Regions from separate parts of the Streptococcus sp. 20925_1_44 genome, predicted to be linked through region 2. Evidence: predicted binding sites of a transcription regulator. Region 2 holds the regulator's gene; each other region holds the start of a gene.
The links. The regulator Rex, encoded in region 2, represses fermentation and respiration genes when NADH is low (regulators of the CRP and FNR family bind a similar motif). The targets are predictions, from matches to a motif close to TTGTGAANTANTTCACAA.
Positions count from the first base shown of each region.

Region 1: the regulator Rex is predicted to act here: its motif matches at 1,472-1,489, upstream of O3643_RS04310 (zinc-dependent alcohol dehydrogenase family protein).
Region 3: the regulator Rex is predicted to act here: its motif matches at 1,550-1,567, upstream of adhE (bifunctional acetaldehyde-CoA/alcohol dehydrogenase).

Region 1 is NZ_JAPVZQ010000002.1:302,896-306,179, reverse strand. It holds tRNA gene O3643_RS04320 (tRNA-Leu) at 1-3, shown strand, start outside; gene nagA (N-acetylglucosamine-6-phosphate deacetylase) at 274-1,425, shown strand; gene O3643_RS04310 (zinc-dependent alcohol dehydrogenase family protein) at 1,566-2,624, shown strand; gene O3643_RS04305 (DUF1033 family protein) at 2,761-3,138, shown strand; gene comGA (competence type IV pilus ATPase ComGA) at 3,191-3,284, shown strand, end outside.
Region 2 is NZ_JAPVZQ010000001.1:357,830-361,113, forward strand. It holds gene radC (DNA repair protein RadC) at 1-183, shown strand, start outside; gene O3643_RS01665 (hypothetical protein) at 186-698, opposite strand; gene O3643_RS01670 (gamma-glutamyl-gamma-aminobutyrate hydrolase family protein) at 723-1,412, opposite strand; gene O3643_RS01675 (redox-sensing transcriptional repressor Rex) at 1,428-2,069, opposite strand; gene O3643_RS01680 (DUF4649 family protein) at 2,152-2,367, opposite strand; gene O3643_RS01685 (DUF1831 domain-containing protein) at 2,377-2,724, opposite strand; gene O3643_RS01690 (cysteine desulfurase family protein) at 2,730-3,284, opposite strand, start outside.
Region 3 is NZ_JAPVZQ010000005.1:116,686-119,969, reverse strand. It holds gene adhE (bifunctional acetaldehyde-CoA/alcohol dehydrogenase) at 1-1,514, opposite strand, end outside; gene O3643_RS07485 (MORN repeat-containing protein) at 1,814-2,227, opposite strand; gene O3643_RS07480 (low molecular weight protein-tyrosine-phosphatase) at 2,220-2,657, opposite strand; gene yajC (preprotein translocase subunit YajC) at 2,706-3,026, opposite strand; gene tkt (transketolase) at 3,151-3,284, opposite strand, start outside.

The DNA.
Region 1 (3,284 bases), on a different contig from region 2:
GTATAGTATTAAAGACAAGGTTTTCGGACCTTGTTTTTTTAATTTCTCTTCCATTTTTTTCTCTCGCAGTTACTTAAAATTACTTATATTTTTCTAAATTTTATTGTTAACCTGAATGATCAATATTACTTTACTATATATTTACTAAATCTTATATTATTTCTTTATAAATTTAACTATAATAGGTCTATACCATTTACAAATTACACAGAAAGGTTTATAATGTAATTGACATAATAAATATTAGAAAAATGAATTACGGAGGTTATCATTATGCCTAAATATATTAAAGCGGATCAATTTTTCTATCCTCATGGTGTTCGCCGTGGCGGTTTTCTAGAACTAATTGATGGTAAATTTGGTAAGCATGTGGATCAAGTATCTGAGGACTCAGAAATTATTGACTATACTGGTTATAGTATTGCTCCTGGTCTTGTTGATACACATATTCACGGATTTGGTGGAGTTGATGTTATGGATAATAACATCGAAGGTACTCTTCATACAATGAGTGAAGGTCTTCTTAGCACAGGTGTTACTAGTTTTCTACCAACTACTCTAACATCATCATACGAACAATTATTAGCTGTTACTGAAAATATTGGTGCGCGTTATCAAGAGGCTTCTGGTGCTAAAATTCGTGGGATTTACTTTGAAGGTCCTTACTTTACTGAGGAATTTAAAGGAGCTCAAAACCCTGCTTACATGAAAGATCCTCGCATGGATGAATTTCGTGCTTGGCAGAAGGCTGCTAATGGTCTTCTAAATAAAATTGCCCTTGCACCTGAACGTGAAGGTGTTGAGGACTTTGTACGTACGGTTACTGGTGAAGGTGTTACTGTTGCTTTAGGTCACTCAAATGCAACTTTTGATCAGGCTAAGAAGGCTGTTGACGCTGGTGCAAGTGTTTGGGTTCATGCTTATAATGGTATGCGTGGGTTAACTCACCGTGAGCTTGGTATGGTTGGTGCTATGTATGAATTGCCACATACTTATGCTGAATTGATATGCGATGGGCATCACGTTGATCCTAAGGCCTGTGACATTCTACTTAAACAAAAAGGTACTGAAAATATTGCTCTTATCACTGACTGTATGACAGCGGGTGGTTTGCAAGATGGGGACTATATGCTAGGAGAATTCCCAGTTGTGGTTTCAAATGGTACTGCACGTCTCAAATCTACTGGGAACTTGGCAGGTTCTATTCTCAAACTTAAAGACGGTTTGAAAAATGTTGTTGAATGGGGCATTGCAAATCCACATGAAGCAGTTATGATGGCCAGTCTCAACCCAGCAAAATCAGTTCATATTGATGACGTTTGTGGACAAATCCGTGAAGGCTACGATGCTGACTTTATCGTTCTTGATAAGGATTTGGAATTGGTAGCAACTTACCTTGATGGTGAAAAACGTTATCAAGCATAATCTCTAAAGTAGAAACTAATTTAGTTTCTACTTTTTTTAATTTAGTTTGTTATTTCTTTCACATATTACTTGATTTTATTTATGAAAAGGCTTACAATTATGATATAAACAATACAAATAAAAAAACGGAGGTAAGCTTTATGAAAGCCTATACATATGTTAAACCAGGACTTGCTTCATTTGTTGATGTTGACAAACCAGTTATTCGCAAGCCAACTGACGCTATTGTGCGTATTGTAAAAACTACTATTTGTGGAACAGATCTTCATATTATCAAAGGAGATGTCCCTGCATGTAAGAGTGGAACTATCCTTGGCCATGAAGGAATCGGGATTGTAGAGGAAGTTGGAGCAGGCGTTTCAAACTTCAAAAAAGGCGATAAGGTTTTGGTTTCTTGTGTATGTGCCTGTGGTAAATGCTACTACTGTAAAAAGGGAATCTATGCCCACTGTGAAGACGAAGGAGGTTGGATTTTTGGACATTTGATCGACGGTATGCAAGCCGAATATCTTCGTGTTCCTCATGCTGATAATACTCTCTACCACACTCCAGCTGATTTGTCTGATGAAGCCTTGGTTATGTTATCTGATATCCTACCAACTGGTTATGAAATTGGTGTCTTAAAAGGAAAAGTTGAGCCTGGTTGTAGTGTAGCAATCGTTGGTTCAGGTCCAGTTGGCTTAGCAGCTCTATTGACTGCTCAATTCTATTCACCTGCTAAATTGATCATGGTAGACCTAGATGATAACCGTTTGGATACTGCAGTTTCTTTCGGTGCTACTCATAAGATTAATTCTTCAGACCCTGAAAAAGCAATTCAAGAAATTTATGATTTAACAGATGGTAGAGGTGTGGATGTTGCTATAGAAGCTGTTGGTATTCCTGAAACGTTTGATCTCTGCCAAAAGATTATCGGTGTAGATGGAACAGTAGCCAACTGTGGTGTGCATGGTAAACCAGTTCAGTTTGATTTGGACACTCTTTGGATTCGTAACATTAATGTTACTACTGGATTGGTTTCTACCAATACAACTCCTCAGCTTTTGAAAGCTTTAGAAAGCCATAAAATTGAACCAGAAAAATTGGTAACTCATTACTTCAAACTAAGTGAAATTGAAAAGGCCTATGAAGTATTTGGTAAGGCTGCAGATCATCATGCGATTAAGGTTATCATTGAAAACGATATTTCAGAAGGTTAGTCGAATTTTGAATCCAGTTATTCTTTTTAGAATAGCTGGATTTTTTGAAAATATTAGATAATTCGTGAAAGCAAGCAAATTTCTTTCATTGTTCTTAAAATTTCGCTATAATATACGATACAAAGGAAATGAAACTATGTATCGAGTTATAGAAATGTACGGGGATTTTGAACCTTGGTGGTTCATAGAAGGATGGGAAGAAGACGTCATTAGTAGTAAGAAATTTGAAAATTACTATGATGCCTTGAAGTATTATAAATCTTGCTGGTTTGAACTGGAAAAGAAAATTCCACTATATAAAAGTCGAGGAGACTTAATGACCATATTTTGGAATCCGGAGGATAAGCGTTGGTGTGAGGAATGTGATGAATTTCTGCAGCAATATCATTCCTTGGCTTTACTGGAAGATGGTCAAGTTATACCAGATGAAAAATTCAGACCTGGTTATGAAAAACAAACGGGTTTAGAAATCCACCGGACGTGTCGCATCAAAAAAGATGGAACAACTTTTTAATAAAGTTGTTCTTTTTTTGTATTTTCTTCGAATAATTAACTGAGGAGGGAATATGGTACAAGCACTTGCACAAGAATTGATTAGTCTCGCAAAAAAGGATGGAGCTCAGGATATCTATTTTATTCCCAAGGACAAGGTTTATGAGT
Region 2 (3,284 bases):
GCAACATCTGTGATTCTGGTTCATAATCATCCATCAGGAGCAGTAGTTCCTAGCCCCAATGATGACCATGTTACGAAGCTTGTTAAAGAAGCCTGCGAATTAATGGGATTGGTCTTATTGGACCATTTAATTGTCTCTCATTCTGATTATTTTAGTTACCGCGAGAAGACGGACCTGATATAGGATTATTTTTTGAAGTTTAGGAGACCCTGCTCAATCGCTTGTAAAGCATAGGACTCAACTTCGTTCATAACAATTTTAGGAAGAGGATCAATTGTAGGGACCAGCAACTTTTCTTGCACGATAAAGTCAATAATAGAATTGAAGTCTTCAATTTTATAATACTTTTTTGAGTGGATCAAGATATCTCTGTAAAAAACAAGCGAAGAACGAAATCTGCCTTTAAATTTAGCATCTGCCTTTTTACAAAATTGTTTTGCCTTTTTAGACATTTCTTTCAGTTCTTTTTGTTTGTCCTTTAGTAAGAGTTTGTCGAGATACTCTTTATTCTTAGAAAATGTTTGGTAACTTTCTGCCGTTAAAAGACTATATAGATTAGAAAGTTGAAAATAAACTTCTATTTTCTTTTCCTTATAGGTTGAGAAATGGTCAATTTCCTTGCTCTTAACAGATGAGAAAACATTAACATCTAAATCTCTCAAAAGCTCATGAGTAGAAGGTGGGTTAAGTTCATTCATAATTAATTAACTAATTTATCGAAATTATAATTCATTGACGACATAGTCGAAAAGTGTTTTATCTTTGGGGCGATTTTCAAAGAGAAATTCAGGATGCCATTGAACCCCAAGATAAGGGAAGCCGTCTGTAGTTGTAACAGCTTCGATAATACCATCTTTAGGATCTTGTGCTACAACCTTAAGATTAGGAGCTAAATCTTTGATACTCTGATGGTGGAAAGAATTGATATGAGAGATTTCTCCATAGATTTCTCTTAGAATAGTATCTGGTTCGGTGATAAGTCGCTGAGTGGTGTATTCAGCGGAAGTATCTTGCCAATGATCTTCGATATCTTGATAAAGTGTTCCACCCATAGCAACGTTAAAGAGCTGAGTACCACGACAAACAGAAAAAATAGGTTTCTTTTGCTTGATTGCTTCTTTAATGAGGGCTAACTCAAAAATATCACGTTGAAGGTGGTAATCGTCGCTATCAATAGCTTTTGGCTCACCATAGTATTTAGGGTCAACGTTTTGTCCACCAGTTAGAATAAGCTTATCAATTAAACTAATGTAGTAACTGGCCATTTCTTCATCGCCAATCGGTAGGATAATGGGTATACCTCCAGCTTCATTAACTCCTTCAACAAAGCCTTTGGCAGCATAACTCATCATAAGATCATCATCTGGATGCGGGGTTTCATTTCCTGTAATCCCAATAACTGGTTTTTTCATAAATCAATTCGCTTTCTAATCCTCTTTTCGCATGAAATAGAGGAGGGTTTGAAGTTCGCTAGTAAGATCGACATACTGAACAACTACGTCTTTAGGAAGATGTAGGTGAACAGGAGAAAAACTGAGGATACCTTTGATACCAGCATCAACCAAAAGTTCAGCAACTTCTTGAGATTTAACACTAGGAACAGTAAGAATAGCAGTTTTAACATCACTATCCTTAATTTTATCCTTTATTTGAGAGATTCCATAGATTGGAACACCGTCGGGTGTCTTGGTACCAACCTCAGGATGATCATCTAGGTCAAAAGCCATGATGATTTTCATCTTGTTACGCTCATGAAAGCGGTAGTGGAGGAGGGCATGTCCCATATTTCCAATACCTACCAGCATAACATTAGTAATAGAATTATCATTTAAAAGATCAGCGAAAAAGTTCATGAGCTTTTTGACATCATAGCCAAATCCACGACGTCCAAGTTCGCCAAAGTAAGAGAAGTCACGACGAACAGTGGCAGAATCAATTCCAATCGCTTCTGCAATTTGTTTGGAATTAGCTCTTTCAATTTTCTCGGCATTAAATCTTTTAAAAATACGGTAATAGAGAGAAAGTCTCTTTGCTGTTGCTTTAGGAATAGCAGACTGTTTTTCTTTCACAAAATCACAACCTTTCTATCTACTATTTTATAGAAAGCTTGTGAAAATTGCAACAATAACGAAAAAAAACTAAGAAAAAATCTTAGTTTATCTTCGTTTCGTGGTAAGTTCTTAAAAAGCGGTAGAGGTTACCTAGAAGCCCTTGATAGATTTCAACTCCATCATGTGTTAATGAAGTAATATGAGTAGTATCGGGAAGAGTTACACAACCCGATAGAGAGAGCATAAGAGCTTCATAGTCTTCATATTCTTGCACACGCTCTACTTGATAGGAGTCCTTGTAAGTTAATCGAAACATAATGACCTTCTATCTTTCGCTTTTTGTAAATACGCCACGTTCAACCAGGCTATCCATCAAAAAGTAAAATTTCTCTTGGTGGATATGAGTTTCTTCTGATTTGAAGATATCAACTAAACGTAGACCAAATTTATCAGTGATATTGATTTTTACACCAGTTAAGTCTTTGTTGATGATAATCTTAAGTTGGAATCCTTCTCCGCTATTTGGAACTTTTTCAAGTAGACGCGTTAATTCATAGTTCCCAACTTTAGTTTCAAAAAAAGTATTATCTTTAAGCGTAAATTTTTTAACAGTTGGACTAAGTGTGTATTCGTAACGACAATTTTTAAGTTTAATCGTTTGCTCAAATGCCATTAAGTTTATCCTCCGATGATATTTTTAAGAGTTTTAGCAAGAGTTATCATTTCTTGTTCCGTATTTTGAGGTGAAATGCTGACGCGTACAGACTCGTGTAAGCGAGGAGATTCTTCTCCGTAGAAGGCTTGAAGAACATGACTGACCTGAACAACACCAGCTGTACAAGCAGAACCTGTTGAAATAGAAATACCTTCAAGGTCTAAACGAAGTAGTAGTAGATCGTTGCGTTGTCCCGGAAATCCAATATTTAGGACATAAGGGAGTTGATCTTTACCTTGATTGAGGTAATAGGTTGATCCAGCCATCTCAGTTAGAAAAACTTTCTGTAGTTTTTGAACTTTGTTAAAGTTAGTCTCTAGATGATCTATATCGTCCTTAAGAGCTGCAACCATACCTATAATTGCGGGAAGGTTTTCTGTCCCTGCTCTTTTTTTCTGTTCTTGATCTCCACCATGTAGATAAGGATCAAAATCTGTAGAAGCAGCGTATAGGAAACCGATACCCTTTGGACCGTGAAATTTATGAGCAGAGGCACTGAGGAAATCTATTCCTAGTTC
Region 3 (3,284 bases), on a different contig from region 2:
TCTACCATAGCGTGGTCAGTAACGATCATGACACGCTCAACGTCACGACATTTTTGAAGGTATTGAATTGAATCACGTTCAAAGTATGTTTTTGAAGGAAGTTTCATCCATTGCATGTTATTTCTCCGTCTTCCGACTTTTTTGATATTCAAGAGGTTAATGGCGCTAACGTTATCCCCAACTGAGTTACGTCCGTAAGAACCACATCCGAGTGTCAATGATGGCAAGAAGGCATTATAGACATCCCCGATACCACCGAAAGTAGAAGGTGAGTTACAGATAACACGAATAGCTTTAACAGCTTTACCAAATTCTTTAGTCAATTCTTCATCAGCTGTATGGATAGCTGCTGAATGCCCAAGACCGTTAAATTCAACCATTTGACGAGCTTTTGCAATACCGTCTTCGCGACTTTCAGATTTCAAAACTGCGATAACTGGTGATAATTTTTCACGAGTCAACGGCTCGTTTTCGCCAACTTCTTTACATTCTGCAGCAAGAATGTTTGTTCCTTCTGGAACAGTAAATCCTGCTTGTTCTGCGATCCAAGTTGCTGGTTTACCAACGATGTCAGCGTTCAATTTTGCACCAGCACAGTTTTTGCTGTTTGCTTTCACGCCGAAGCAGAACTCTTCAAGAAGAGCTTTTTCTTTTTTGTTTACAAAGTAAGTGTGGTAAGATTTGAACTCTGCTACAAATTCATCATAAATTTCTTTATCAATAATAACCGCTTGTTCAGATGCACAGACCATACCATTATCAAATGATTTAGACATTACGATATCGTGAGCAGCTTGGCGAATGTTGGCTGATTTTTCAACATAAGCTGGAACGTTTCCGGCACCTACCCCAAGAGCTGGTTTACCACATGAGTATGCAGCTTTAACCATGGCATTCCCACCTGTTGCAAGGATTGTTGCAATACCTTCGTGGTTCATCAATGCGCTAGTTGCTTCCATAGATGGTTCAGTAATCCACTGTACACAGTTTTCAGGAGCTCCTGCTTTAATCGCTGCATCACGCACGATTTGAGCAGCGTGAGCTGATGATTCTTGAGCTGACGGGTGGAACGCAAAGACAATAGGATTACGAGTCTTCAATGAAATCAAAGCTTTAAAGATTGCTGTTGAAGTAGGGTTTGTTGTTGGAGTGATACCACAAACAACACCAACCGGTTCAGCAATAAGAGTCAAACCTGTCACATCGTCTTCTTCAATAACACCAACTGTTTTAGTGTGGCGCATGTTATTTACCACGTGCTCACAAGCAAATAGATTTTTAGTTGCTTTATCTTCAAATACTCCACGTCCTGTTTCTTCAAAGGCATGTAAAGCCAATTCTCCGTGAGCATCAAGTGCTGCAACTGAAGCTTTTGCTACGATATAATCGACTTGATCTTGGTCAAGTTTACGCATTTCTTCAAGGGCAACCAAAGCTTTTTGCACCAAACCATCAACATGCTTTTCAGCAGCGAGTTTCTTTTCCTCTGGTGTTACAGTTTTTTTATCAGCCATATTTTCCTCCATAGCTTTCAAGGATTGTAAGTCCTTTGTTAGTTTTTTCACAATCTTATTATAACTCTTTTTTCAAGATTTGTAAACAGTTTCATAGAAATTTCACAAACTTTTTTTATTCGCTTGTGAAAATAATTTTGCACATCCCTACCCATACGCTTTTTAGCTTATACTTTGTGAATAATCTCGTAAAACTTTTATTTTTCACAAACTTCATTGTAAAAAGGTATTGAAAGGCGTCTTAATTTCCATGTAAGCGCTTTCTATAGGTTCGGTATATTACCCCCTCTAAGAGGAGGTTATTGTGCTTGTTGGAAGAGCCCTTGTTTAAAATCACCTTCATAGACAACTTCTTGCTCTGTAGTCAGTTTTCCTTTTCCTTCAGCTTGGCCATTAACAAAGTCACCTTCATAAACCCAGCCTTCTTTAGCTTGGTAGGTTCCTTTACCGTTAAATGCTCCATTTTTAAATTCACCAGTATAAGTGTCGCCATTTGAGAAGGTCATTGTACCTTTGCCATTCATCTTTCCACGAACAATACTTCCATCATATACAAGTGAATCGCCATCCAGTTTTAAAACTCCTTGCTTAGGCATATTCCCTACAAATACAAATATAGCACAAAGAGCTATGACTACTACTGTTGCAATTTCCAAACGAGGACGCGTTATATAGACACTGTACTTATCATAGAATTTCTTTAAATTATCCATTTTTTGCCTCATTTTCTAAACGTGTTAGCCAAGCTTGGCAACCAGTTAAAACTCGATCGTAAGTTTCATCAAAATCACCTGTATACCATGGATCAGGAACACCCTCAGAAGCAAATGCCTCTAGCTTGTGTTGTTGGTCTTGTGGACACATTCGAGTCAAATCTAGAAGATTGGACTCGTCCATCCCAATGACATAATCAAAATATTCAAAATCATCCTTAGAAATTTGCTGTGATGTTTTTGATGAATCATAAGGAATCTCGTGAGCTTTAAAAATTTTCTGAGTTCCTTTGTGAATTGGATTTCCATGTTCCCAAGAAGAAGTTGCTCTACTTTCAATCTCATAATCATCGGTTAAAGATTTCATAACAAATTCTGCCATAGGACTACGGCAAATATTACCAAGACATACAAAAACAACTTTCTTCATTATTGTTCCCCATCTTCATAGAAAAAGGGGTATGAGATCCACCCCGTTTTATTCTTCAATCGCGCTTTCACCATCGACAACTGTACCTTCTGATGTAACAGCCTCTTTAAGTGGCAAGACAGATTTGATAGCTCCAAGTTCAAAAGTCAAGTAAACTCCGTCTACATCAAGTACGATCGTTCTGTTTTCGGTATCAACTTCATCAACTGTACCGTATAAACCACCGATAGTAATGACTTCATAGCCTTTTTGAAGTTTATTGAGACTCTCCATACGCTTTTGCGCTTGTTTCTTTTGAGAACGTTGCATAAAGAACATCAAGGCAAACATTCCTACAAGCATGATCACAAATGTTAAATTTGGACTAATATTTTCCATAGTATTTTCTCCTTTGTATTTTACATAGGACTACTATATCAAATTTCACTATTTTTTACAAGATTGCACCTTAGTTTTAGATCAATAAAAAACCAGAGCAAAGCTCTGATTTTTCTTATTTCAAGTTGTTTACGATTTCCACTAAGTTTTCAACTGTAAATCCATACTCTGCCAACACTTTTGAAGCTGGGGCAGATGCTCCAAAAGTATCAATACCGAGAACTGCTCCATCAAGACCAACGTATTTGT